Neorhizobium galegae: one gene and its partner. Each later gene encodes a partner of the first gene's protein in a complex. Links are inferred from orthologs where the notes say so. Each region holds a gene or a part of one and is shown in the gene's direction. Other genes may lie near its edges. The genes, in order: LZK81_RS01340 and dnaN.

The links.
Region 2: the proteins of LZK81_RS01340 (region 1) and dnaN are in contact, whole or in part, in a cryo-EM structure (PDB 8GIZ), measured with the Escherichia coli proteins. The link is inferred for Neorhizobium galegae from one-to-one orthologs.

The regions. Positions count from the first base shown.
Region 1 is NZ_CP090095.1:285,108-294,965, reverse strand. The notes cover bases 3,048-6,046. They hold LZK81_RS01340 (DNA polymerase III subunit gamma/tau), read left to right. Parts: upstream 3,048-3,603; coding sequence 3,604-5,490; downstream 5,491-6,046. Other genes in these bases: LZK81_RS01330 (LysE family translocator), read left to right, coding at 5,861-6,046; LZK81_RS01335 (YbaB/EbfC family nucleoid-associated protein), read left to right, coding at 5,508-5,831; LZK81_RS01350 (HIT family protein), read right to left, coding at 3,048-3,334. Also shown: LZK81_RS01375 (prephenate dehydratase), read left to right, coding at 1-257; LZK81_RS01370 (EVE domain-containing protein), read right to left, coding at 254-688; LZK81_RS01365 (VOC family protein), read right to left, coding at 700-1,071; LZK81_RS01360 (helix-turn-helix transcriptional regulator), read right to left, coding at 1,142-1,837; nudC (NAD(+) diphosphatase), read right to left, coding at 1,953-2,930; more of LZK81_RS01350, read right to left, coding at 2,927-3,047; more of LZK81_RS01330, read left to right, coding at 6,047-6,472; LZK81_RS01325 (MOSC domain-containing protein), read right to left, coding at 6,469-7,080; recombination mediator RecR, read left to right, coding at 7,133-7,738; LZK81_RS01315 (lytic murein transglycosylase), read left to right, coding at 7,935-9,167; LZK81_RS01310 (MFS transporter), read right to left, coding at 9,168-9,858. UniProt on the Escherichia coli protein: Part of the beta sliding clamp loading complex, which hydrolyzes ATP to load the beta clamp onto primed DNA to form the DNA replication pre-initiation complex.
Region 2 is NZ_CP090095.1:499,411-515,748, reverse strand. What follows is about bases 6,692-9,621. They hold dnaN (DNA polymerase III subunit beta), read left to right. Parts: upstream 6,692-7,562; coding sequence 7,563-8,681; downstream 8,682-9,621. Other genes in these bases: LZK81_RS02465 (histidine phosphatase family protein), read left to right, coding at 9,397-9,621; pmtA (phospholipid N-methyltransferase PmtA), read left to right, coding at 8,801-9,394; rsmI (16S rRNA (cytidine(1402)-2'-O)-methyltransferase), read right to left, coding at 6,692-7,293. Also shown: gshB (glutathione synthase), read right to left, coding at 1-949; LZK81_RS02510 (cupin domain-containing protein), read right to left, coding at 1,024-1,527; LZK81_RS02505 (sn-glycerol-3-phosphate import ATP-binding protein UgpC), read right to left, coding at 1,638-2,738; sn-glycerol-3-phosphate ABC transporter permease UgpE, read right to left, coding at 2,740-3,588; sn-glycerol-3-phosphate ABC transporter permease UgpA, read right to left, coding at 3,598-4,482; sn-glycerol-3-phosphate ABC transporter substrate-binding protein UgpB, read right to left, coding at 4,560-5,882; LZK81_RS02485 (YraN family protein), read right to left, coding at 6,006-6,389; more of rsmI, read right to left, coding at 6,376-6,691; more of LZK81_RS02465, read left to right, coding at 9,622-9,990; pyrF (orotidine-5'-phosphate decarboxylase), read left to right, coding at 9,987-10,679; LZK81_RS02455 (DUF1330 domain-containing protein), read left to right, coding at 10,830-11,117; LZK81_RS02450 (complex I NDUFA9 subunit family protein), read left to right, coding at 11,220-12,200; LZK81_RS02445 (hypothetical protein), read left to right, coding at 12,460-12,612; LZK81_RS02440 (undecaprenyl-diphosphate phosphatase), read right to left, coding at 12,653-13,459; LZK81_RS02435 (glutathione S-transferase family protein), read left to right, coding at 13,616-14,308; tRNA epoxyqueuosine(34) reductase QueG, read left to right, coding at 14,289-15,464; LZK81_RS02425 (SDR family oxidoreductase), read left to right, coding at 15,464-16,336. UniProt on the Escherichia coli protein: Confers DNA tethering and processivity to DNA polymerases and other proteins. Acts as a clamp, forming a ring around DNA (a reaction catalyzed by the clamp-loading complex) which diffuses in an ATP-independent manner freely and bidirectionally along dsDNA.

The DNA.
Region 1 (9,858 bases):
TCGTGTTCAACGTCCGCAACATTCCTGCCGCGCTCTACAAGGCGATGGGCGGCTTTGCGACCAACGGCATCAACATGACGAAGCTCGAGAGCTACCAGCTCGGCGGCAAGTTCGTGGCGACCCAGTTTTATGCGGATATCGAGGGCCATCCGGACGATGCCCCCGTGCGCCGGGCTCTGGAAGAACTGCGGTTCTTCTCCGAGAAGGTGCGGGTTCTCGGCACGTATAAGGGCCACCCGATGCGGGGGACGCTTTAGGCGTCGCTTGCATCCATCGCCCCTGCGATGATCTCCAGATCCTCGGCATCGACCTCGATCAGCCCGAAGCGCAGCTGGTAACCCCAGTTGCGCTTGCCGGCCGTGAATGCGAGTTCATTCAGCAATGGCTGGATCGGCGCGGGATGCGCTACCGACCACCTGACATCGCGGCGGAACGGGAGAAAGCCGTTTCCCGTATCCGCCTGGTAGGCGCTCCCTTCCTCGACAGTTCCGATGGCGGTGAAAGCCTTCAACGGCGCGCCTCCATCCAGCGTTTCGGTCGGTGAATAGTAGGCTATTCGGTCACCCGGCCGGACACGCCGCAAAGGCCCGCCCTTGCCGTGGCACACCTGCATGAAACCGCCGGCCAACCCGCCCCGCACATGGGCGGCGCAGGCGACGGCGATCCAGCACTTCTGCTCGTCGCCCATGACGGCCTCCATCAGTCAGCGCTCATGGAATAGACGCGGAGCCTATGCCCATCGGGATCGGTCACGACGAACGTGTAGCCGAAATCCATCTCGACCGGCGTCTGCAGTACGCGCAGGCCGCGGGCGGACCAGTCGGCATAGATCCTGTCCACGTCGGCGGCAGCGTCATGCCTGAAGCAGATTTCCGTGCCGCCGCACTCACCCCTCACCGACGGTTCAGCCGTGTGGCGCGACCAGAGGCCGAGCTTCATGCCGGTGTTCAGCACGAAGAGTGCAAAGGTCGGGGTTCTTTCCACGGGCTCGGCGCCAAAGAGGGATTGGTAGAAATCGGTGCTGGCGAGCGGATTGTCGACGAAGAGGATGGCGAAATCGGGATGGACCATGTCAGTACTCCTTTTGGTTGGGACTGACCGGAGATTATCGCAGCCTACTGTCAGATAATGGCAGCAGCGTTCATGGCTGGGGCGGAATTCCCTCGGCCTCTCGCCACTCCTTGAGCAGGACCGGCCGGCGGCGCGGATAACGCGTTTCGGTCGAAACCGCGGAGGAAATACGGTCGGTGCGGAAATGCCGGAAGTCCTGCCTAAGCTCGCACCAGGCGATCATGACCCGGACGCTGTCGAAGAAGCCGAGGGCGAATGGCCAGACTTTTCGATGGGTCAGCACTCCTTTTTCGTCTTCATAGGCGAGTTCGAGGATATGTTCGGCGCGGATCGCCCTTCGGATCAGGGCGAGATCGGCTCCGCTCTCGCTTCGCCGCGGCGTGCCGACAAGCAGCGTCGAATTGTCGAGATCCTCTTTGAGGTCCGGCGGCAGGACGGCGGCGATCTTGGCGAGCGCATCGACGGCGCCGGCGGCCAGCCGCGGGTCGGCGGTTTTCGCCACCCAGCGGGAACCGAGCACCAGCGCCTCGATCTCTTCTTGCGAAAACATCATCGGCGGCAGCATGAAGCCGGGCCTGAGCACGTAGCCGAGGCCCGCCTCGCCTTCGATGAAGGCGCCCTGCGCCTGGAGGCTGGCAATATCGCGATAGAGCGTGCGCAGGCTGACGCCGGTCTCGGCGGCGAGTTTCGCGCCGCTGACGGGCTGGCGGTAGCGCCGGAGCGTCTGGAGAAGAGCCAGCAGGCGCTCGGAGCGGGCGACGGTCATTTTGCTGAAACCCTCCGGCCCCATGATAAAGTCGAGCTCGATTCGGCCGGACCGCCCAGCCCTTCGCCTGGGCTCCGGGCGTTCGTCGCTGCAACCGATCCACTGGACCGATTGCTCAGGCTTCGCCTGACCGCTCCTCACCCCACTCGATCCAGTCGCGGAGCAGGCGGTGGGCGATTGCACCCCTGACCGGCGCGAAAAGCGGGGCGTCCGGGCCGGCATCGAGCATGGCGGCGGCCTCGGCGCGTTCGAACCAGCGGACATCGGCCATTTCCTGCGGGTCGATCCTGATCTCGGTGGACTTCGCCTCCGCGTAACAGCCGATCATCAGCGAATGCGGCATCGGCCAGGGCTGCGAGGCATGGTAGCGCACCCGGCCGGTCTCGATGCCGGATTCCTCGAAGGTCTCGCGGCGCACCGCATCCTCGATCGTTTCGCCCGGCTCGACGAAACCGGCGAGGCAGGAATACATGCCCTCCTGGAAATGGTGGCTGCGGCCGAGCAGGCAGCGATCGCGCTCCACGTCGATGGTGAGCATGATCACCACCGGGTCGGTGCGCGGAAAGGTCATGTGCTGGCACTGGGTGCAGACACGCTTGTAGCCGCCGATCCTGGTTTCGGTTGGCGAGCCGCATTTGCCGCAGAATTTGTTGGAGGCATTCCAGTTGAGAAGTGCCACCGCCTGGGCGACCTCGCCTTGCAACTCGCCTTCGATCAGCTGATCGCGGAAGAGGGCGCGGGCCTCGGTCGGCTTGTAGTGGCTTGCCAGTTCTTCCGCCGGGATCAGCATCGGCACGGCGATGCGCGGCTCGCCGGTCTCGTGGTAACCGAGCAGCACGGCGTTGTCGAAATCCGGCTTCAGTTCGGCAAGCTCGTAAGGCGAGAACAGCGGGTCGAGGATCTGGCTGTCGTGCTTCAGGATCAGCCGGCTGCCGGTGAAGGCGAGGATATGGGCGCCTTCCACGGCGAGCGCCTTCTCGACGCAATCGTCCTCACGGTACTCGGCCCGGCGATCCAGCTTGTTGCCGGAAAAAGCCGTCAGCGTGCTCGGTTCGGGATGGGGTGAGTCGGTGTCGAAAAGGGTCGCGGTCATGAAAGGGCTTCAACCAGTTTGTTGAGAAAATCTTGCTTTTGTTGCTCTTCATATGTCACCGGCTGGCCAAAACCCCATATCGGGCCGGGCCAGTTCGGGTCGCCCTCGAACCGGGCGATGACATGGACATGCAGCTGGCGGACGATATTGCCGAGTGCGCCGACATTGATCTTGGTGGCGCCGGTCACCGTCTTCAGGGCAGCGGCCACCCTGTTGACCTCGACCGAGAGCAGCGCCTGTTCGGCGGGCGAAAGATCGAAGATCTCGGTCATGCCGGCGCGTTGCGGCACCATGACCAGCCAGGGCCAGCGGCTGTCGTTCTGGATGCGGAGCTGGCAGAGGGTGAGCACGCTCACAAGATCGGAATCGCGGGTTATCCTCCCGTCCAGTTCGAATTCGCTCAAACTTTCCTCCCTTGTTTTTCTGTTCGATAGCAGTTTTTTACAGGGTTGGCTTGCATTTGGAAGCGTTATTGACGATATGGACGTTGGGAGGTTGGTGGTGGACGAGCCACTCGCCAACCGGGTCAGGTCCGGAAGGAAGCAGCCCTAACGAGCCAGGCACGGGTCGCCGTGCCAGCCTCCCACCCTTTTACTTGTACTACCATCTTGGTCAGCTTCCGGCCCGGTCAAGACCGTGCTCAGGATTGGCCCGCGCAGGCTGGCAGGACTGAATGAGCGATACCGGGCCCACATCTCCAAGCACTCCCGCAGCCAACCCCGCCGCAGGCAGCGGATACCGGGTGCTCGCCCGCAAATACCGTCCCAAGGATTTTTCGGACCTGATGGTCGGCCAGGAGCCGATGGTCCGGACGCTGACCAACGCGTTCGAGACCGGACGCATCGCCCAGGCCTATATGCTGACCGGCGTTCGCGGGGTCGGCAAAACGACGACCGCCCGCATCCTCGCCCGCGCGCTGAACTACAAGACGCCAGACATCGACAAGCCGACCATCGACCTGCGCATCCCCGGCGAACATTGCCAGGCGATCATGGAAGGCCGGCATGTCGACGTGATCGAGATGGACGCCGCCTCGCATACCGGTATCGACGATATCCGCGAGATCATCGAGCAGGTGCGCTACCGCCCGGTCTCGGCGCGCTACAAAGTCTACATCATCGACGAAGTGCACATGCTCTCGACTCAGGCCTTCAACGGCCTGTTGAAGACGCTCGAAGAGCCGCCGGAACATGTGAAGTTCATCTTCGCGACGACCGAAATCCGCAAGGTTCCGATCACCGTGCTGTCGCGCTGCCAGCGGTTCGACCTGCGCCGAATCAGCGCCGCCGATCTGGTCGGCCTGTTCACGACCATCCTGGAAAAGGAAGGCATTCCGGCCGAACCGGAAGCGCTCGCCATGGTCGCACGTGCGGCGGAAGGCTCGGCGCGCGATGGGCTGTCGCTGCTCGACCAGGCAATTGCGCATGGCGGCGGCCAAGTGATCGCGGAGACCGTGCGCGGCATGCTGGGGCTTGCCGACCGCGCCCGCATCGTCGACCTTTTCGAGCATATCGTGCGCGGCGACGTGACGGCTGCCCTTTCGGAATTCACGGCGCAATACGAGGCCGGCGCCAATCCGGTCGTGGTTTTGACCGACCTTGCCGATTTCACCCATCTGACCACCCGTTTCAAATATATCCCTGACGCCGCCAGCGATCCTTCGATCAGCGAAGTGGAGCGCGTGCGCGGCCGCGAATTTGCCGAAGGCGTCGCGGTGAGTACGCTGTCGCGCATCTGGCAGATGCTCCTGAAGGGCATTCCGGAAGTCGAAAATTCCTCGCGCCCGGCGGGTGCGGCCGAAATGGTGCTGATCCGGCTGACGCACGCGGCCCATCTTCCCTCGCCGGAAGATGCTGCCCGAAGGCTTGCCGATTTCAGCAACGGCGACGGCCAGCGGGCACCGGTTCCGAATGGCAGTGGCGGTGGGCGGCCGGTTTCTCCGCCGCAATCGCCAGTGAATGCGCGCGGCACGGAAATGGCGAGCCCGCGCGTTCCTTCCGGCGGTCCGACCGCGATGCTGCAGGCCGTGCCGAATACGACGCCGCGCGAAATGCCCGTCGGCCGCGCGGAAGAACAGCCAGCCGAAAAACCAGTTCCCAAGGTACCCGTCAATTCGATCCAGGATATCGCCGATCTCTGCTCCAAGAACCGCGATCCGCGGCTGAAGGCGCTGCTGCGCAATTTCGTGCGGCTGGTGAAGATCGAGCCGGGCCGGCTGGAGATCAATCTTTCCGGCGAAGCGCCGAAGACCATTGCCGGCGACCTCAAGGCGCGGCTGGAGGAATGGACCGGGATCACGTGGTGGGTGACGCTCAGCAACGAGGCCGGCGAGCCGACGCTGGTCGAATCCGAAAAGAGCGTGCGGGAAGCGCAGTTCACCGACGCCCGCGCCGATCCGGACGTGGCGGCGATCCTTGCCCAGTTCCCCGGCGCCAGGATCACCGACGTGCGCATTCGCGCCAGCGAAGAGGATGAAAGCGAGACCGAGGACCTGCCGGCACCGGCGACCGCGGAATCCGAAGAGGGCGACATCCTGCCCGGCGACGACATCGAACTATAAGAGAAGAGGACAGACAGATGCGCGACATCATGGGCATGATGGGCAAGGTCAAGGAAATGCAGGCCAAGATGGAGCAGATGCAGGCGGAAATCGCCGCTCTCGACGTCGAAGGCACATCCGGCGGCGGGCTGGTGACCGTGCGGCTCAACGGCAAGGGCGACATGCTCGGCCTCAAGATCGATCCGTCCCTGTTCAAGGAAGACGATGTCGAGATCCTCGAAGACCTGATCGTCGCCGCCCACAAGGCCGCCAAGGAGCGCGCCGAGGTGATCGCCGCCGAAAAGACCAAGGAACTGACCGCCGGCCTGCCGATCCCGCCCGGCTTCAAGATGCCGTTCTGATCCTGGTCCGAGGGAATAGGGGAGCTCCGATGACGTTGACGTCACTTCTGGTTTTCGCAGCGGCACTTTTCGTCGCCGCAGGTTCGCCTGGTCCCAGCATAGCCGCGCTCGTGGCGCGCGTTCTGTCCAAGGGTTATCGCGACGTATTGCCGTTTCTCGCGGCGATGTGGGTCGGCGAGGCCATATGGCTTTCGTTTGCGGTCGCAGGCCTTGCCGCCATCGCCGAAAGCTTCCATGCCGTCTTCGTGGCCATCAAGTGGATCGGCGTCGCCTACCTCCTCTATCTCGCTTGGAAGATGTGGTTCACCGAACCTGCCAGCTCCGGCGAAGACCTTCCGGAAAATCGCTCGGTGTTGAAGATGTTTTTCGCCGGCCTCACCGTGACGCTCGGCAACCCGAAGATCATGATGTTCTATGTGGCGCTGCTGCCTTCGATCATCGATCTCGGCGGCGTGACGCTGACCGGCTGGCTGGAACTGGTCGCCGCGATGTTCGTGGTGCTCGTGGTCGTCGATCTTGCCTGGGTGCTGCTTGCCGCCAAGGCCCGCCAGTTCCTGAAGAGCCCCCGGGCCGTGAGGATCGCCAACCGGATTTCGGCCGGCGCCATGGCGAGTGCGGCAGCGGCGATCGCGACCCGCTAGGTCTCGAAAGTAGGCCTCCAGCGGTGGCCTATTGGGGCGGCCAGGAAGCGGGCTCGCTGGGTTTCCGACAGGTTCCTGCCGACGGCCGCCAGCATTTCCGCGATCATGACGCGCTCGCCGGCATAAAGTTGGTGGCGGGCGGGATCGCCAGGCGAGACCATCCCAGACTTGACGACGCGGCAATAGATGCCCGGGCGGGCGGCCCTCACATAGGTCTTCAGGAATTTCGGATCGCCCATCTTCACTGCAAGCGTGTTGCAGGGAGAGCGGGCGCAAGTCGCCTCAAGCACGACTTCGCCTATATGAAAACGGTCGCCGACGGCGACATCGCGGTTGTCGAGACCCTCGACGATCAGGTTCTCGCCGAATGTGCCCGGCGGGAAATCGCGGCCGAGCGCGTCCGCCCACCAGTCCAGCGTCAGCGAGCCCTCAAGCAGGATCGCCTGATCCTCGCCGCCGTGGTGTTTCGTGTTGCGGACCGCATCGCCGACGAGACCGAGGCCGTCGATCATGACGGCGGCATTGACGGCCGACTTGTAGATGCCGGTCTTGAAGCTCTTGCCCGGGAGCCTTTCCGGGCGACCGAGGCAGATGGCGAGAAGTTTCATGAGCGGTCCTTCCGCGATTCCGTTTTTCAAGCATATGGGCTAAAGGGAGAACATGGCAAAGCGAGTCACCGGCCCCGAAATCGAAAAACTCATCCAGCTTCTGGCAAAGGTCCCGGGCCTTGGGCCGCGCTCGGCGCGCCGGGCCGCGCTGCATCTGATCAAGAAGAAGGAACAGCTGCTCGGGCCGCTTTCGGGCGCGATGGGCGAAGCCTATGACAAGGTGAAGATCTGCTCGCGCTGCGGCAATGTCGATACCGTCGATCCCTGCACAGTCTGTACCGATATCCGCCGCGACCAGACGATGCTGATCGTCGTCGAAGACGTCTCCGACCTCTGGGCGCTGGAGCGGACGGGCGCGATGAACACCGCCTATCACGTGCTCGGCGGCACGCTCTCGCCGCTCGACGGCATCGGCCCCGACGACCTCAATATCCGCGGGCTGATCGACCGGGTGAACGAGGGCGTCATCCGCGAGATCATCATCGCGGTCAACGCGACCGTCGAGGGGCAGACCACGGCCCACTATATTACCGACCAGCTTTCGGGCATCGACGTGAAGATCACCAGGCTGGCGCATGGCGTGCCGGTCGGCGGGGAGCTCGATTATCTGGACGAGGGCACACTGACGGCGGCGCTTCGGGCGCGGACGGTGATTTAGCGTTTAAGAGGATCACGATGAGCAAGCTCGCCCCCCTCTGGCCTGCCGGGCATCTCCCCCACAGGTGGGGAGATCGGCAAGACGCGCCGGCATCGGTCCGATCGCAGCGTTCAAGGTGGTCGAGGCGTCGCAACACGTCGATCTCCCCACCTGTGGGGGAGATGCCCGGCAGGGCAGAGGGGGTGCCTTCCGGCACATCGCAGCCTTTCTTTTCCTCATAGCGACAACCCTCCTCCCCCTCCCCGCTCTCGCCCAGAGCCGTCCCGATGTCGAAAAGCAGTTCCAGCGATGGATTGCCGGCGATCTGGGTCCGGTGGCGAGGAAAGCGGGGATTTCCGAGAAGACGCTGAAGACCGCCTTTCAGGGCGTGGCGCTGAACTGGGACCTGCCGGACCTGGTGCCGCCGGGTTCGGAGCCGCCGAAACAGCAGGACCAGAGCCAGGCGGAGTTTTCCTCGCCGGGGGCCTATTTTTCCGAAAAGCGCCTGCAAGGGCTTGCCGCCACCGGCCGCGGGCTTGCCTCCACCTATTCGGCGACGCTGAAGAAGATAGAGGCGGCCTATGGCGTGCCGGGCGAGATCGTCGTCGCCATCTGGGGCCGTGAATCCGGGTTCGGCAAGGCGCGGATGCCCTATTCGGCCGTGCAGGTGCTGGCGACCAAGGCCTTCATGTCGACCCGCAAGGACATGTTCCGTGAAGAGCTGATCGCAGCGCTGAAGATGATCGAGCGGGGTGATGTCGATGCGGCGACAATGAAGGGCTCCTGGGCTGGGGCACTCGGCCAGCCGCAGTTCATGCCGTCGAGCTACCTGAAATATGCCGTCGATTTCGACGGTGACGGTCGTCCCGACATCTGGAACTCGGTGCCGGATGCGCTTGCCTCGATCGCCCACTACCTGCAGAAGGAAGGCTGGCAACGCGGCCGCGACTGGGGGTTCGAAGTGACGATCCCCGCAAAAGTTTCCTGCGCGCAGGAAGGGCCGGATCTCGCCAAGCCCGTCTCGGCCTGGGCTGCGACGGGCATCACCCGCATTTCCGGAAAGGCGTTTCCCGCGGCCGACCTCAAGGCTGATGGCATGATGCTGGTCCCGGCGGGGCGCAACGGGCCGGAATTCGTCGTCACTCCGAATTTCTATGTGATCAAGGAATACAACAACTCGGATCTCTACGCGCTGTTCATCGGCAATCTGGCCGATCGCATCGCGTCGGGCGCAGGACCTTTCCAGGCGCCCTGGGGCGATGTCGGCAAGATGCTGCGCTCCGACGTGCTCGCGATGCAGAAGGCGCTGGTCGCCAAGGGTTATGACGTGGGCAATGTCGATGGCCTGCCGGGTTACAAGACCCGCCGTGCGCTCGGCGACTGGCAGGCAAAGAACGGCCTTGCTCCAACGTGTTTTCCCGATCCGTCGCTCAAGGGAAAAATCAGGTAGTCAGTGGTGCAGGTCGGGCGGCGACTTGTGGAAAATGTCGTCGCTCGGCGGGATCGTCTGACGCTCGATCAACCGGTGGACGCGGGGGCCCTCTTCGCCGCGATGAAGAGTGCGGATCGCGTCCCAGACCTCGGCATCCGCCTGGGTGCGGCGCTGGTTGTGGCGCACGTAGTCGGCCCAGGTGGCGGTGTGATAGGTCTCCGTCCAGATTTCCGGATGTTCCAGATCGCGCATCAGCGCCCATTGCCGCGCGCCATCGCGGATGCGAATCCGGCGTCGCTGCGACATCAGCGCCAGGAACTCCGGCACGTCCTCGTCGGCGATGGTATAGTCCACCAAGGAGACGATCGGTCCGCTGCGCGGCTGCAGGTCGAGGCTCAGCATCGGCACGTTGAAGCGGTTGAGCGGATCGAGATTGGCATCGCTGAACTGCGGCAGCGGCAGGCGCATGCCGACCAGAGCGCCAAGCAACATGACCAGGCTCGACAGCGTCAGCGCGATCGAGACGCCGAACGTATCGGACAGGATACCCCACACCCAGCTGCCGCCGGCAATGCCCCCGAACGTCGCCGTCTGATAGAAGGAAAGGGCGCGGGCGACCACCCATCGCGGCGTCGAAAGCTGCACCGTCGTATTGAACAGCGACAAAGCCAGCACCCAGCAGGCGCCGGGCACGAGGAGGACGATCGCG
Region 2 (16,338 bases), 220 kb from region 1 along the record:
AGGCGCGTTTTGCCTCGATTGCATCCCAGAGGAGGCCTGCGACGTCGGCACCGCCGAACTTCTTGACTTCGCGGATGCCCGTCGGGGATGTGACGTTGATCTCGGTCATGTAATCGCCGATGACATCGATGCCGACGAAGATGAAGCCGCGCTCGCGCAGGGCGGGTCCGATACGGGAGCAGATTTCCTTCTCGCGCGGCGTGATCTCGGTTGCCTCGGCACGGCCGCCGACATGCATGTTGGAGCGGCTGTCGTGTTCGGCGGGAACCCGGTTGATCGCGCCGACCGGCTCGCCGTCCACCAGCAGGATGCGCTTGTCGCCCTTGCGCACGGCCGGCAGATAGGCCTGGGCGATATAGGGTTCGCCGCGATACATCTGGCCGAACATTTCGAGCAGCGACGTGAAATTGCGGTCGTCACGGGCGGAATGGAAAACCCCGGCGCCGCCATTGCCGTAGAGCGGCTTCAGGATGATATCGCCCATCTCTTCCCGGAAGCGGGCGATTTCGCCCGGATCGCGGCTGATCAGCGTTGCCGGCATGAGGTCGGCGAATTCGGTGACGAAAATCTTTTCCGGCGAGTTGCGCACCCAGGCCGGGTCATTGACGACAAGCGTCTTCGGGTGGATGCGCTCGAGCAGATGCGTCGAGGTGATATAACCCATGTCGAAGGGCGGATCCTGGCGGAGATGGACGACGTCCATCACCGACAGGTCGACGCGTTCCTTCTCCCCGAGCGTGAAGTGATCGCCTTTGACGTCGCGCACCTGCAACGGTTCGACAGCGGCGAAGATCTTGCCGTCACGCATGGTCAGGCGGTCGGGAGTGTAGTGAAACAGTTCGAAGCCACGCGCCTGCGCTTCGAGCGCCATGGCAAAAGTGGAGTCGCCGGCAATGCTGATGCCGGAGATATGGTCCATCTGGAACGCGACCTTGCGGATTTTCGCCATGACTTCAGCCCCCTAGGATTGGCCCGCCTGATGTAGGATGGCGGGCCGTCAAAGGCAACTGCAATCGGCCGATATCACGCGGAGATGCCGACCTGCGTCTTTGCCCGCAACATGTTGCGCAGGCGGAAAAGCATGGCGATCGGCTTCGGGAAAGGCCGGCGGATGAAGGCGACCTTCTTCAGATATTTGTCGATGCGCCAGGTGGCCCAGGTCCGGCCCTTGAAATAGGCGACATCGCCTGCCTGGAGAACGCGCTGCGTGCCGTCTTCGGCAGTCACATGCACTTCGCCCTCAAGGATCACCACTGTTTCGTCCCAATGGAAGTACCAGCGGAACTCGCCCGCCGTACATTCCCATACACCGGTCGTCGCGCAATCGTCCTCGGCGGTGGAATGAGAACCGGCACGCGCCTGCGGATCGCCGGCGATGACCCAGGTGGGCTCGATCGGCATCGGCTTCATTTCGAGAGAATGCGGACAGGCGCCGATAAACGGCTTCACCTTCGGCTTCTCGGGTGCATAGGACTTTGACCGAAATGCAATTGCCGCTGCGGTCGCGGCGAGGACGTGCCAACTCATCTTTCCCCCGGAAGCTGTCAATTCCGGGAGATGCTAACGGCAAAGAGTAAGCCCGCTCTTCAGGCCGATGTTAGAATTTTAACGATCGGCCTCAATTTCGGATTGGGCCCTCAGATAACCGGTTCGACCGGCGCGAGCTTTGCCTCGGCCGGAACGTGGCCCGGCAGGCGCTTGCCCGTTTCGATCGAGAAGAAATGCAGGCGCCTGGCGTCGACGGCGACGCGCATTTCCGGGGAAAGCGCAATCTCCGGCGAAACGGCCGCGGTGATCTGCTGATCGCCGACGGTGCCGTGGATCAGGCGCTGGGCACCCAGTTCCTCGGTATATTCGAGTCGGAAGGGCAGAGCCTCCTCGTCGTCGCGGGCGATGCGCAGATCCTCGGCGCGGACGCCGACGGTGACGGCACCGGAGGTCGGCGCGAAACCGTTGAGGGCGACCATCGCCGGGCCGATCGCCAGCTTGTCGCCATGCAGCTCGCCCTTGACGAGGTTCATGGCCGGCGAGCCGATGAAGCTTGCAACGAAGGTGGAGGCCGGCGCGTGGTAGACTTCCAGCGGTGCACCGATCTGCTCGATCTGGCCGCCGTTCAGAACGACCAAGCGGTCGGCCAGCGTCATGGCTTCGAGCTGGTCGTGGGTGACGTAGATCGACGTGGTACCAAGGCGGCGCTGCAGACGCTTGATCTCGCCGCGCATGGAAACGCGCAGCTTGGCGTCGAGATTGGAGAGCGGCTCGTCGAACAGGAAGGCTGCCGGCTTGCGGACAATGGCGCGGCCCATGGCAACACGCTGGCGCTGGCCGCCGGAAAGTGCGCGGGGCTTGCGCTCCAGATACTGGGTGATCTCCAACATGCGGGCGGCTTCGGCGACGCGCGCGTCGATCTCGGCCTTCGGCGTACCACGGTTCTTCAGACCGTAGGCCAGGTTGTTATACACCGTCATATGCGGATAGAGCGCATAATTCTGGAACACCATGGCGATATCGCGCTCGGCCGGCTCGATCTCGTTGACGACCCGGCCGGCGATTTTCACCTCGCCCGCGGAAATGGCTTCCAGCCCCGCAACCATGCGCAACAGCGTGGACTTTCCGCAGCCAGACGGACCGACAAGGACGATGAACTCGCCGTCGGCTATGTCGATGGAGACGGAGCTTACCGCCTTTACGCCGCCGGTATAGATCTTCGAAACTTCCGAAATGTGAATTCCAGCCATGTTATTTCTCCGTTTCAGTGAGCCCGCGGATGAACAACCGCTGCATGAAAACCACGACGAGGATGGGGGGAAGCATGGCGAGAACGGAACCTGCCATGACCAGTTGCCACTCGATGACGCCGTCCTGCACGGTGACCATGCGCTTCATCCCCATCATCAGCGTGTAATAGCCGGGGTCGGTGGTCACCAGGAGCGGCCAGAGGTACTGAACCCAGCCATAGATGAAGAGGATGACGCATAGAGCGCCGATATTGGTGCGTGAGAGCGGCAGCAGAATGTCCCGGAAGAACTTCATTGGGCCTGCTCCGTCCACACGGGCCGCTTCCAGAAGCTCGTCGGGGACCGTCATGAAGAACTGGCGGAACAGGAACGTCGCCGTGGCCGATGCGATCAGGGGGACAGTCAGGCCGGCCCACGAATTCAGCATGCCGAGGTCGGCGACGATCTTGTATGTCGGCATGATGCGCACCTCGACCGGCAGCATCAGGGTCACGAAGATGATCCAGAAGGCCAGCAGCCGGAAAGGAAACCGGAAATAGACGATGGCGAAGGCGGAAAGGATCGAGATGGCAATTTTTCCGGCCGTAATCGCCAACGCCATGATCAGAGAGTTCAGCGCCATATGCGAATAATTGGGCAGGCCGTGAGCCGCAGAGGCGCTCGTCAGAATGGTCGAATAGTTCTCGATGAGATGCGAGCCCGGCAGAAGTGGGACAGGCCCGCTCATCAGCGTCGAGATGTCGTGGGTCGATGCCACGATCGCGACATAGACCGGCAGCGCGACCATCAGAAATCCCAGGATCAGGAAAGCGTGGGTGAGGAAGGTCAGGAAGGGGCGATTTTCAACCATGATCGTTCCTCAATACTGGACGCGGCGTTCGACGAAGCGGAACTGGACGAAGGTCAGCAGCATCACGATCAACATCAGCAATACCGACTGCGCCGAGGACGAACCGATGTTGAGACCAACGTAACCGTCCTGATAGACCTTGTAGACGAGCGTGGTCGTCGCCTGGGCGGGCCCGCCGCCCGTCGTGGCATCCACGATCGGGAAGGTATCGAACATCGTGTAGTTCACGTTGATGATGAACAGGAAAAACGTCGTCGGAGACAGAAGCGGCAGAGAGATGGTGAAGAAGCGCCTCACCGGGCCTGAACCGTCGATGGCGGCTGCCTCGATCAGCGACTGCGGCACCGACTGCAACCCGGCCAGAAAGAAAAGGAAGTTGTAGGAGATCTGCTTCCAGGCTGCCGCGATGATGATCAGGATCATGGCATGCGTGCCGTTGAGATCATGGTCCCAGCGAATGCCGATGCGCTCCAGGAAAAAGGGCAACAGGCCCGTGGATGTATTGAAGAGAAACCACCACAGGACGCCCGCCACAACGGGTGCGACGGCATAAGGCCAGACAAGCAGGGTGGTATAGATTTTCGCGGACCGCGCCAGGCGGTCGACCGCAGCCGCGAATGCAAGGCCGAGCATCATCGAAAGGATGGTTACGGATACCGCGAATACGGCGGTGCGCCAGAGAGCATCCAGATAGTTCGGGTCCTCAAACAGCCGCCGATAATGGGTCAATCCGACGAAAACGGTCGAGAAGCCAAAAGGATCTTCCCGCTCGAAGGAGGATTTCACTGCCTGCGCGGCAGGCCAGATGAAGAAGACGAGCGTGATAGCGAGCTGGGGCGCGAGCAGCAGATAGGGCAGCAGGCGGTTGTTGAAGGTTGTTCTCTTGGTATCCACCGGTCCCTCACTACAACGTAACAAGCAAGCAAGGGAGGGCCGGCGGCAGCCGGTCCTCCCTGCAGCAATCGGAACAATCAGTTCGAGTTGGCAGCCTCGAATTCACGCAGAAGCGCATTGCCGCGCTGCACCGCGCTGTCGAGCGACTGCTTGGCGTCCTTCTTGTTGGCGAGGAGCGCCTGGAACTCTTCGTCGACAATGGTGCGGACCTGGGTGAAGTTGCCGAACCGCACGCCCTTCGAATTTTCCGAGGGAGTACCGCGGGTGATCTGCTTGATGGCGATGTCGGAGCCCGGGTTCTTTGCGTAATAACCCTGCTTCTGGCCGAGATCATATGCGGCATTGGTGATCGGCAGGTAGCCGGTGAACTGGTGCCAATCGGCCTGGACTTCCGGCTTGGAGAGATAGCTGAAGAACTTGGCTACACCCTTGTAGGTCGCCTTTTCCTTGCCGTTCAGCACCCAGAGGGTGGCACCGCCGATGATGGAGTTCTTCGGCTCCTTGATCTCGTCGTCGTAATAAGGCAGCGGAGCGAAGCCCGGCGTGAAGGTCTTGGCGTTGTTGATGACCCCGGCGCGGCCTGCGGAGGAGTTCATCGTGATGGCGCATTCCTGGGAATAGAACATGGTCGCCGCCTGGTCGCCGCCGACGGGACCGCCATACTTGAACAGGCCTTCGTCCTGCCACTTCTTCAGGTTTGCCCAGTGCTTGACCTGCAGAGGACCGTTGAAGGTGAATTCGGACTTCACACCGCCGAAACCGTTCTCCAGGGTGCCGAAAGGCTTGTCATGCAGCGCCGAAAGGTTTTCGGTCTGGACCCAGGTGATCCAGGCCGAGGTGAGGCCGCACTTGGCAGCGCCGGAGGAAACGATCTTCCTCGAGAATTCCTCGACTTCCTTCCAGGTCTTCGGGGCAACCTCCGGATCAAGGCCAGCCTTTTTGAAGACGTCCTTGTTATAGTACATGATCGGCGTGGAGGAATTGAAGGGCAGCGACAGGATGTTGCCCTTCGTATCGGAATAGTAGCCGGTGACCGGAGACAGGAATGTCTTGGTGTCGAAGGGTTCGCCTTCGTCGGCCATCAGCTTGTAGACCGGGTAGACGGCGCCCTTGGCGGCCATCATCGTGCCGGTACCGACTTCGAAGACCTGGACGATGGCCGGCTGCTGGCCGGCACGGAACGCGGCGATGGCGGCGGTCAACGTTTCCGGATAGCTTCCCTTGTAGACTGGAACGACCTTGTAGTCGCTCTGGCTCTCGTTGAACTTCTGAGCGATCTCTTCGAGCTTCTTACCGAGCTCGCCGCCCATGGCATGCCACCAGGTGACTTCGGTCGCAGCAAGCGACGAGGTCGCGGACAGAGCGACCGCGATCGCGGCCATCGAAAGCTTTTTGAACATTTTAAGGTCCTCTCCACCTTTGTTGGGGTGAGGACCGCAATAGGGCCAGGCTGTGACAGGCCCTTAACAGTTTTATGTCAGAAATGTTACATTGCACACCTATGCAACAATTTCACATCAGCGTCAGAAAGCGTTCGCAAAATGCCGCGGCAGACGGCCCGGAAGCACCGCGACCACGTCGTAACGTTGTGATAGCCTTGCGGCATCCTGCCGCTTCGAAAGCCAGAGATCGCTTGCGGCCCGAATGCGCCTCTGTGTCGAAAAACCGACGGCGTCGATCGCCTCCTGCTCGCCGATCCGCGCCTTCACCTCGACAAAGGCCACCAGATCACCCTTGCGGACGATGAGATCGATCTCGCCGAGCCTAGTACGGTAGCGGATCGCCAGAACCTTGTAGCCTTTGGCAAAGAGATAAAGCGCGGCGAGATATTCCGAGACATGGCCCCATCGCTGAGCCTTCTGCCGCTCGGCTTTGCGGCGTTTCAAGCCTGGGTCACTCTCCGCCACCTGCCTCGCCTTTCAGGTCCAGAAGCCGCTGATAGAGGTCCTTGCGCGGAAGTCCCGTCACGCGGGCAGCTTCGGCGGCGGCCTTGGCGGCCGGCATTGCAGAGGCCAACTGGCGCAACAGCGCGTCAACCTCGATCTCGCCGGGAGGCTCCTCGGCCTCCGGCGGCGCCACGAGCAGCACGATCTCCCCCTTAACGACGCGATCGCCATTATAGTAGGCGGCAAGCTCCTCCAGCGTGCCGCGGCGGAACTCCTCGAACGTCTTCGTCAATTCGCGGCAGACCGCCGCACGCCGGCCGGTCCCGAGCACTTCGGCGGCGGCGCCAAGCGTTGCGCCGATGCGATGCGGCGATTCAAAGAAGATCAATGTCGCCGGCACTTTCGAAAGCTCGGCCAGCCGGTCCCGCCGACCCTTGTCCTTGACCGGGAGGAAGCCAGCGAACAGGAACGCATCGGACGGCATGCCGGAACCGACAAGGGCCGCGAGCGGCGCCGAGGCGCCGGGGATCGGCACGACCTTGTGGCCGGCCTCGATCGCCATCTGGCCGAGCCGGTAGCCGGGATCGGAAACCAAGGGGGTGCCGGCATCGGAGACCAGCGCCACCGATTTCCCCTCTTCCAGCGCCGCGATGAGCTTCGGCCCGACCTCGTCGGAATTGTGCTCGTGATAGGCGTAGGGTCGGTTGACGATGCCGTAGCGGTCGAGCAGCACGCGGGTTACGCGAGTATCCTCGCAGGCCAGCACATCGGCGCCGGAGAGCGTTTCGAGCGCCCGCAGCGTGATGTCGCCGAGATTGCCGATCGGGGTTGCGACCAGATAAAGCGCCGGCTCCAGCGGCCGCGCAGGCACGAAAGTGTTGGCGACGCGATAGCCGCGTTGGCTGCTCTTCAGGTCATCGGTCAAGGAATGTCACGCGCAAAAGGATGGTCATGTGCCTTTATGGGCAAGCCGGCGGGCTTCGGCAAGTAAAGCGCAAGCCGTTGAGAACGCATATTTTCTGTGTGCAGTGCGTGAGACAGATGTGAAATGACTTGCTAACGCCTTGTTCACCTCTTGCTTTTCGAAGGCGTTGTCTGCCATTTTGCCGGTCCACATCATCCGGCTGGCCCAAAGCCGGCAGAATATCAGGGTCCGGCCCTGCCGGATCGTCACGGTCGAAAGCGATTGCGTCCATGCGTATTACTCTTGAGCGGTCCAACCTTCTGAAGTCGCTGAACCACGTGCATCGCGTGGTGGAGCGGCGGAACACGATCCCGATCCTTTCCAACGTGCTGATGCGCGCGTCCGGCGCCAGTCTCGATCTGAAGGCGACCGACCTCGATCTCGAAATCACCGAGGTCCTGCCGGCTATGGTCGAGACTGCCGGAGCCACGACGGTTCCGGCGCACCTGCTTTATGAAATCGTCCGCAAGCTGCCGGACGGTTCCGAGGTGCTGCTCGCCACCAACCCGGACGGCGGCTCGATGACAGTGCAATCCGGCCGGTCGAAATTCTCTCTGCAGTGCCTGCCGGAATCGGACTTCCCGGATCTCACCGCCGGCAGCTTCACGCATACGTTCAAGCTGAAGGCGACCGATCTGAAAATGCTGATCGACCGCACCCAGTTCGCGATCTCCACCGAGGAGACCCGCTACTACCTGAACGGCATCTTCTTCCACACGATCGAAGCCGACGGGGACCTGAAGCTTCGCGCGGTCGCGACCGATGGTCACCGTCTGGCGCGCGCCGATGTGCAGGCACCGTCGGGCTCGGAAGGAATGCCGGGCATCATCATTCCCCGCAAGACGGTCGGCGAGCTGCAGAAACTGGTCGACGATCCGGAAGCGGCTGTCACGGTCGAGGTTTCCGATGCCAAGATCCGCGTCACAATCGGCTCGGTCGTGATGACATCGAAGCTGATCGACGGCACTTTCCCGGATTACCAGCGGGTCATCCCGACCGGCAACGACAAGGAAATGCGCGTCGATTGCCAGAGCTTTACCAGGGCCGTCGACCGCGTCTCGACCATTTCCTCCGAACGCGGCCGAGCCGTAAAACTGTCGCTGACCGACGGCCAGCTGATGCTGACCGTCAATAATCCGGATTCGGGCAGCGCCACGGAAGAGGTTGCGGTCGGTTACGACAACGATCCGATGGAAATCGGCTTCAATGCCAAATACCTGCTCGACATTACCGCCCAGCTTTCGGGTGACGACGCAATCTTCATGCTGGCGGATGCCGGTTCTCCGACATTGGTGCGCGACACGGCGGGCGACGATGCGCTCTATGTGTTGATGCCGATGCGGGTTTAAATCATTGAGGCGGCTGGAAAACTCCAGCCGCCTTTTTCATGCGGTTTCCCAGGTGCGACATTTTTCCTTGCTTTTGCGGCATTGGGGTTCCACATGGGGCAAAAGGGAGAGGCTAAAAAATGGAACTGCGCTTGAAGGAACGGCTCGGCCGCAAGTTCGATGATGAGATCCGGTTCTTCAAGGGTTGGATCGACGGCCCGAAACGGGTCGGCGCGATCTGCCCCACCTCCTCCGTCACCGCCAAACGCATGGCAAGCGTCATCGACACGGCCTCGGGCCTGCCTGTGCTCGAACTCGGACCCGGCACCGGCATCATCACCAAGGCGATCCTGAAGCACGGCGTCTCGCCGGAAAACCTGGTCTCGGTCGAATATTCGACCGATTTCTTTCAGCATCTCCTCCGCACCTATCCGGGTGTGAACTTCATCAACGGCGACGCCTTCGACCTGAAGCGCACGCTCGGCGCCTGGAAGGACAAGACCTTCGACAGCGTCGTTTCGGCGATCCCGCTTTTGAGTTTCCCGATGGAGCGCCGTATCGCGATGCTCGAAGACCTGCTCGACCGCATCCCGGCCGGCCGGCCGGTGATGCAGATCACCTACGGTCCCGTCTCGCCGATCATCGCCCAGCCCGACCGTTACCGGATCAAGCATTACGACTTCGTGGTCCGCAATATTCCGCCTGCGCAGCTCTGGACCTATAGCCGCGGCTGACCATGACGTTCGGTCTCTACATCACCCATCCCCAGGTTCGTATCGATCCGGACGTTCCGGTGCCTCAATGGGGGCTTTCGGATGTCGGCGCTGCCCGCGCCCATGAGGCCGCACAGTCCGACTGGGCAAAAAAGCTCGGCCGGATCATCTCCAGCGACGAAGTGAAAGCGATAGAGACCGCCGGAATCATCGCTGCCGCCTCGGGGATTTCGATCGAGATCGCGCACGACACCCATGAGAACGACCGCTCGGCGACCGGTTTCCTGCCGCCGCCGCTGTTCGAGGACGCTGCGAACTGGTTTTTTGCCCATCCGGAAGAGAGCTTCAAAGGCTGGGAGCGCGCCGTGGACGCGCAGAGCCGCATCGTTTCGGCGGTCACCAGAATTCTCGCCGATCACGATCCACACATGCCGATCGCCTTCGTCGGGCATGGCGGCGTTGGAACGCTGTTGAAATGCCACCTCACCGGCTCGCCGATCGCCCGCGACCGGGACCAGCCGGGTGGCGGCGGAAATCTCTTCTGCTTCACCCTTGCGGATCGGACTGTCTCATGCGACTGGACGCCCATCGAAAAATGGGAAGGGTTCCAGGCATGAACGCTCGTGATCGCCTCATCGTAGGCCTCGATATTCCGACCATCGGCGAAGCCGAAAAGATGGTCGCCACGCTCGGTGACACTGTTTCCTTCTACAAGATCGGCTATCAGCTCGTGTTTGCCGGCGGTCTCGAATTTGCTCGCGATCTCGCGAAGGATGGCAAAAAAGTCTTCCTCGACATGAAGCTGCTCGACATCGACAACACGGTAGCCAAGGGCGTCGAGAACATCGTCAAGATGGGCATGACTATGCTCACCCTGCACGCCTATCCGAAGGCGATGCGCGCCGCGGTCGAGGCAGCCAGGGGTTCCGACCTCTGCCTGCTCGCGGTTACGGTCCTGACCTCGATGGACGAGACGGACCTCGTCGACGCCGGTTACGAATACGACCCGCACACCTTGGTTCTGCGCCGCTCGGAACAAGCCCTGGCGGCCGGCATGGGCGGCATCGTCTGCTCGGCCGAGGAATCGGCTGCGGTGCGCAAGATCGTCGGTCCTGACATGGCGATCGTCACGCCCGGCATCCGCCCTGCGGGTTCGGACGCAGGCGACCAGAAGCGGGTCATGACGCCTTCGGACGCATTGCGGGCCGGATCGAGCCATCTCGTCGTCGGCCGTCCGATCGTCAAGGCGCCGGATCCGAAGGCTGCGGCACAAGCCATCCTCGCCGAGATGCAGGGCGCGCTCTGACGACTACTCGTTACCGGAGACGATTTCTCCCGGCCGCCGTCCGGGAAGAGTTCCCGGGGACCGCAGGATAGGGCGCAAAGCCTGTCATATTGACTCACCCCGGAATTTGCCTGAAGTCATCGCAACCGAAAACACGTTGGAGGAAATACCATGGCCAAGGGATATTGGGTCGCTCGCGTCGATGTCCGCGATCCGGAACGCTACAAGGACTATATCGCAGCCGCCACGCCCGCCTTCGAGAAATACGGCGCCAATTTCCTCGCCCGCGGCGGCGCGATGGCGGCGATGGAGGGCAAGTCCCGCGCCCGCAACGTCATCATCGAATTCCCTTCGATGCAGGCCGCCATCGACTGCTACAATTCGCCCGAATATGCGATCGCCATCAAGATCCGCCAGGAAGTGGCGGATGGCGAAATCGTCGTCCTCGACGGCCTTTAAGAATCGGTTGTCGCGGTCGGTGCGGCAGTGGAGACACTTCCACCCGTGCCGCGATTCGGTTAAACAGCACTCATCTCGTCCCACAGGCTCCCGGAGCACGCCATGACCATCAACAACCTTCCGCCGCTCGTCACCGTTTTCGGAGGATCGGGCTTCGTCGGCAGGCATGTGGTTCGTACGCTCGCCAAGCGCGGTTATCGCGTCCGGGTTGCCGTCCGCCGTCCGGATCTCGCAGGCTTCCTGCTGCCGGCCGGCTATGTCGGGCAGATCTCGCTGGTCCAGGCGAATCTTCGCTACCGCCAGTCGGTCATCAAGGCCGTCGAAGGCGCTTCGCATGTGGTCAACTGCGTCGGCATCATGTTCGAGAGCGGCCGCAACACGTTCGACGCCGTCCAGGATTTTGGTGCTCGCGCGGTTGTCGATGCGGCACGTGCGGCCGGTGCCAAGCTTACCCATATTTCCGCGATCGGCGCCGATGTCGATTCGGAATCGTCCTATGCACGCAGCAAGGGCCGCGCCGAGGCGACGATCCTTTCGACGCTGCCGGATGCCGTGATCCTGCGGCCGTCGATCGTCTTCGGCCCGGAAGACAGCTTCTTCAACAAGTTCGCCTCCATGGCCCGCACTTTCCCTGCCCTGCCGCTGATCGGCGGCGGCAAGACGAAGTTCCAGCCGGTCTATGTGGAGGACGTTGCCGAAACCGTCGCACGCTCGGTCGACGGCACGATTGCATCCGGCAAGATCTATGAGCTGGGCGGCGGCGAGGTCATGACCTTCCGCCAGTGTCTCGAGACGATGTTGCGCGTCACCAATCGCAGCAATGCGCTCGTCTCTCTGCCCTTCGGCTTCGCATCGCTGATCGGCAGCATCGCGTCTCTGATCCCCTTCGTCCAGCCGCCGATCACCAGCGACCAGGTGAAGCTGCTGAAGATCGACACCGTGGTTTCCGATGCCGCCGTCACGGAAGGCCGCACGCTGCAGGGGATAGGCATCCGCCCGACGCTCGCGTCCTCTATCCTGCCATCCTACCTTGTGCAGTATCGCCCGCAGGGCCAGTACACGGGCTCCGGCCGCGCGGCCTGATATCATTAACCATATCCAGCGATTTGTTTCGCTTCGATATACCGGTCGTGCCCGATGAAAAATCGGGCACCCCTTTGTTGTCGCTCATGTTTCGGGCAAGGATTGTGGCACAAAGGTCGCAGTGGCTGAAGCGTTCGCGTTAACGGCCGGTTCAGCAAAATCCTTTATTGAATTCTTCTAATCCAACCCATAGATCCTCCCTCACCAAACAAGCGGCGCAACCGTGACGATAAAATCTTCCATCGAAAGGCATTCCTCCATGGGCAAGCCCATCGCCCTCTTTTTTGCATGCGCAGCGCTGATCATCCTCGCGGGCTCCTTCATGGCCCCGACGACGGGCGCAGCCGGCAAGAGCGAATGCACGCCCGCATACGGCGTCGACCCGTGCAGCACGGCATCCATCCATCATTGATGTGATCGGGAAGTCGGCGGCCTTTTGAGCCGCCTTCTTTTTACGCTCCCAGCAGCAGGGCGATCAGGCCCGCGGCGCCGATGACGATTCGCCAGTAGGCGAACGGCGCATAGCCGCGGCTCGACACGAAATCGAGCAGCGAGCGCACTACCAGGATGGCAGTGACGAAAGCGGCGATAAAACCGACCGCAATCAACGCGCTGTCGTCGAGACTCAAGGCATTGCGGTTTTTGTAAAGATCGAGCGCGAAGGCGCCGAGCATGGTCGGCATGGCGAGGAAGAACGAAAATTCCGCCGCCGAGCGCTTATCCGCGCCGAGCAGCAGTGCACCGACGATCGTCGCGCCGGATCGCGACGTGCCGGGGATCATCGCCAGGCATTGGAAGAGCCCGATCTTGAAGGCGAGCGACAGCGGATAATCCATCACGTCGTGGTATTTGGGCTGAAACTTGATCCTGTCGACCACAAGCAGCACGAAGCCGCCGAGGATCAGCATGACACAGATCAGCATCGGCGTCTCGAACAGCACGGCCTTGATGAAGCTGTGGGCCAAAGCGCCGATCACCGCCGCGGGCAGGAATGCGGTCAGCACCGTTGCCACGAACCTGCGCGCCTTGGGACTGGTCGGCAGGTCGGCCGCGATCTGCAGCAGCTTGCGGGCATAAACGAGCAGGATGGCGAGGATCGCACCGAGCTGGATCAGGACCGCGAAAGTGTTGCCGGGGGACTGGAAACCGAGGAAATGACCAGCCAAGAGAACGTGGGCGGTCGAGGAAACAGGAAGAAATTCAGTGAGCCCCTCGATCAAACCGAGGATGAGCGCGCTGATGATGGACTGATCCGCCATTCTTAATCCTTTATTGAGCAGATAAGGGCAGTTTTAAGCAGTTTATGAGCCGTTGCTTGTCTTGGGACTACCAAATCCATATAGCTGCCATATGTCAGGCGGGCGCGCGAGGCGCCCCTGCCCCTCCTATACGAAGTTCGTGAAGTTCAAGTATCCATGCCCACGCTCTATCATCATTCCATGTCTTCGGCCTCCCGGTTCGTCCGGCTGATTCTCGCCGAATATGGCTTCCAGGCGGATCTGGTCGAGGAACAGCCATGGGAAAAGCGGCGGGAATTCCTGACGCTCAATCCTGCGGGCACGCTCCCGGTCTATGTCGACGACAGCATGAGAGTGCTTTGTGGCCCTTCCGTGCTCCTGGAATTCCTCGACGAAACCCACGGCGTGCTGAAGCGCGACCGCCGGCTGCTTGCGGAAGACCCGTGGCAGCGCGCCGAGATCCGGCGCCTGACGGAATGGTTCCTGCAGAAGATGGAGCAGGATGTCACCCGGCCGCTGACCCGGGAGCGGGTCTACAAGCTGCAGATGACGACGGCTCAAGGCGGAGGCGCGCCGGATTCGAAGGTGCTGCGCACATCCCGCGCCAATATCCGCCAGCACATGAAATATCTCTCCTGGCTTGCCGGTTCACGGCCCTGGCTTGCGGGCGACCGGCTGAGCTATGCCGACCTTGCCGCCGCCGCTTCGATTTCGATTCTCGATTATCTTGGCGAGATCGACTGGTCGGAGACGCCGGTCGCCAAGGACTGGTATCAGCGGCTGAAATCGCGACCCTCCTTCCGGCCGATGCTTGCCGAACGCATCCGCGGCCTCACCCCGGTATCCCATTATGCGGACCTTGATTTCTGACGCGACCTCGCGGGAGGAAGAAAAGGCGCTCCCGCGGCGGGAGAAGCTGACCGCCTTCATCCGCGAGGAGGCGAAGGCGCAGGGCTTCGATCTCTGCCATGTTACCGGCCCGGACAGCATCCCGCGGGCGCCGGAGCGGCTGGAGATTTTCCTGGCCGACGGCCACCACGGCAGCATGGACTGGATGGCAGAGACGAGGCTACGCCGCGCCGACCCGAAGGTATTGTGGGATCAGGTGCGTTCGATAGTCATGTTCGGGCTGAACTACGGGCCGGACGAGGACCCGCGCGGCGTACTCGAAAAGCACGACAAGGCGGCGATCTCGGTCTATGCGCGCAACCGCGACTATCACGACGTCATCAAGGGCCGGCTGAAAGAGATCGCCACGCGCTTTGCCGCGCGCGCCGGCGAGGACGTGAAGGTCTTCGTCGATACCGCACCGGTGATGGAAAAGCCGCTGGCGGAGGCGGCTGGGCTCGGCTGGCAGGGCAAGCATACCAATCTCGTTAGCCGCACCCATGGCTCCTGGCTTTTCCTCGGCAGCCTGTTCACCACGGCCGACCTTGTTATAGACGCGCCCGAGACCGACCATTGCGGCTCCTGCCGGGCCTGTCTCGACGCCTGTCCGACGGCTGCCTTTCCGGCTCCCTATCGGCTCGACGCGCGCCGCTGCATTTCATACCTGACGATCGAACACAAAGGCCCGATCGATCCGGAATTCCGGCCATTGATCGGCAACCGCATCTATGGCTGCGACGACTGTCTTGCTGCCTGCCCCTGGAACAAGTTCGCGGCAAGCGCCTCGGAAATGAAGCTGCAGGCGCGCGAAGACCTGAAGGAACCGTCGATCGGGTTTCTGCTGACCCTGGACGATGCGACCTTTCGAACCTTCTTCAGCGGCTCGCCGGTCAAGCGCATCGGCCGCGACCGGTTCATCCGCAACGTGCTGATCGCTGCCGGCAATTCCGGTGACGCCAGGCTCGCTGGGCAATGTCTCGAACTTGCGAGCGACCCCTCGCCCGTGGTGCGCGGCATGGCTATATGGGCCCTGAAGCGGCTGATGACAGAAGACGACTTCTCGCGGTTTGCCGAGGCACGCGGTGTGGAAGACGATCCGGAAGTGCGGGAAGAATGGCGATTGGCGGGAGCGGCCTGATGAATGTGATGATCTTCGGATGCGGCTATTCGGGGCGGGCAATCGCCGAGGCCTTCAAATCCGAAGGCCATCGGGTCTCCGGCACCGTCAGAACGGCCCACAAGGCACTGGAGCTTGCGGCCCATGACATCAAGGCCTTCGTGTTCGACGGCAGCCCGTTCAGCGGCGAACTGCTGGCCGAGCTTCGGGAGACGACGCACCTGGTGCAGTCGATCCCGCCCGGCACCGAGGGCGATCCGCTGCTCAAGCTCGTCTCGGGGCAGCTGCGCGCGCTTTGCCCGAAGCTCGAATGGGTGGGTTATCTCTCGACCGTCGGCGTTTATGGCGATCATGGCGGCGGCTGGGTCACCGAGGAGACCCCGGGCAGCCCGATCCAGGGCCGGTCGGTCGAGCGGGTCGATACGGAAGAGGCCTGGGCCACGGAAGGGCGGGCCGCCGGTCTGCCGGTGGCGAGCCTGCGCCTCTCCGGTATCTACGGCCCCGGCCGCAACGCCTTCGTCAACCTTGCCCGCGGCACTGCGCGGCGCATTATAAAGAGAGGCCAAGTCTTCAACCGGATCCGCGTCGAGGATATCGCCGGCGCGGCGCTCTTCCTCGCGAAGGGCAATATGGGCGGCCTATATAATGTCACCGACGATGAGCCCGGTCCGCCGCAGGATGTCATCGTCGAAGCGGCACGCCTGATGGGTGTCGAGCCGCCGCCGGAACAGGATTTCGAGACTGCCGACATGACGCCAATGGCGCGCTCCTTCTATGGCGCCAACAAGCGCGTTTCCAACGCCAGGATCCGCGCCGCGGGCTTCGAATTCCGCTTCCCGAACTACCGGATGTCGCTCGCCGAAATGTGGACCTCGCGCCGCTGGCGAGGTTGAAA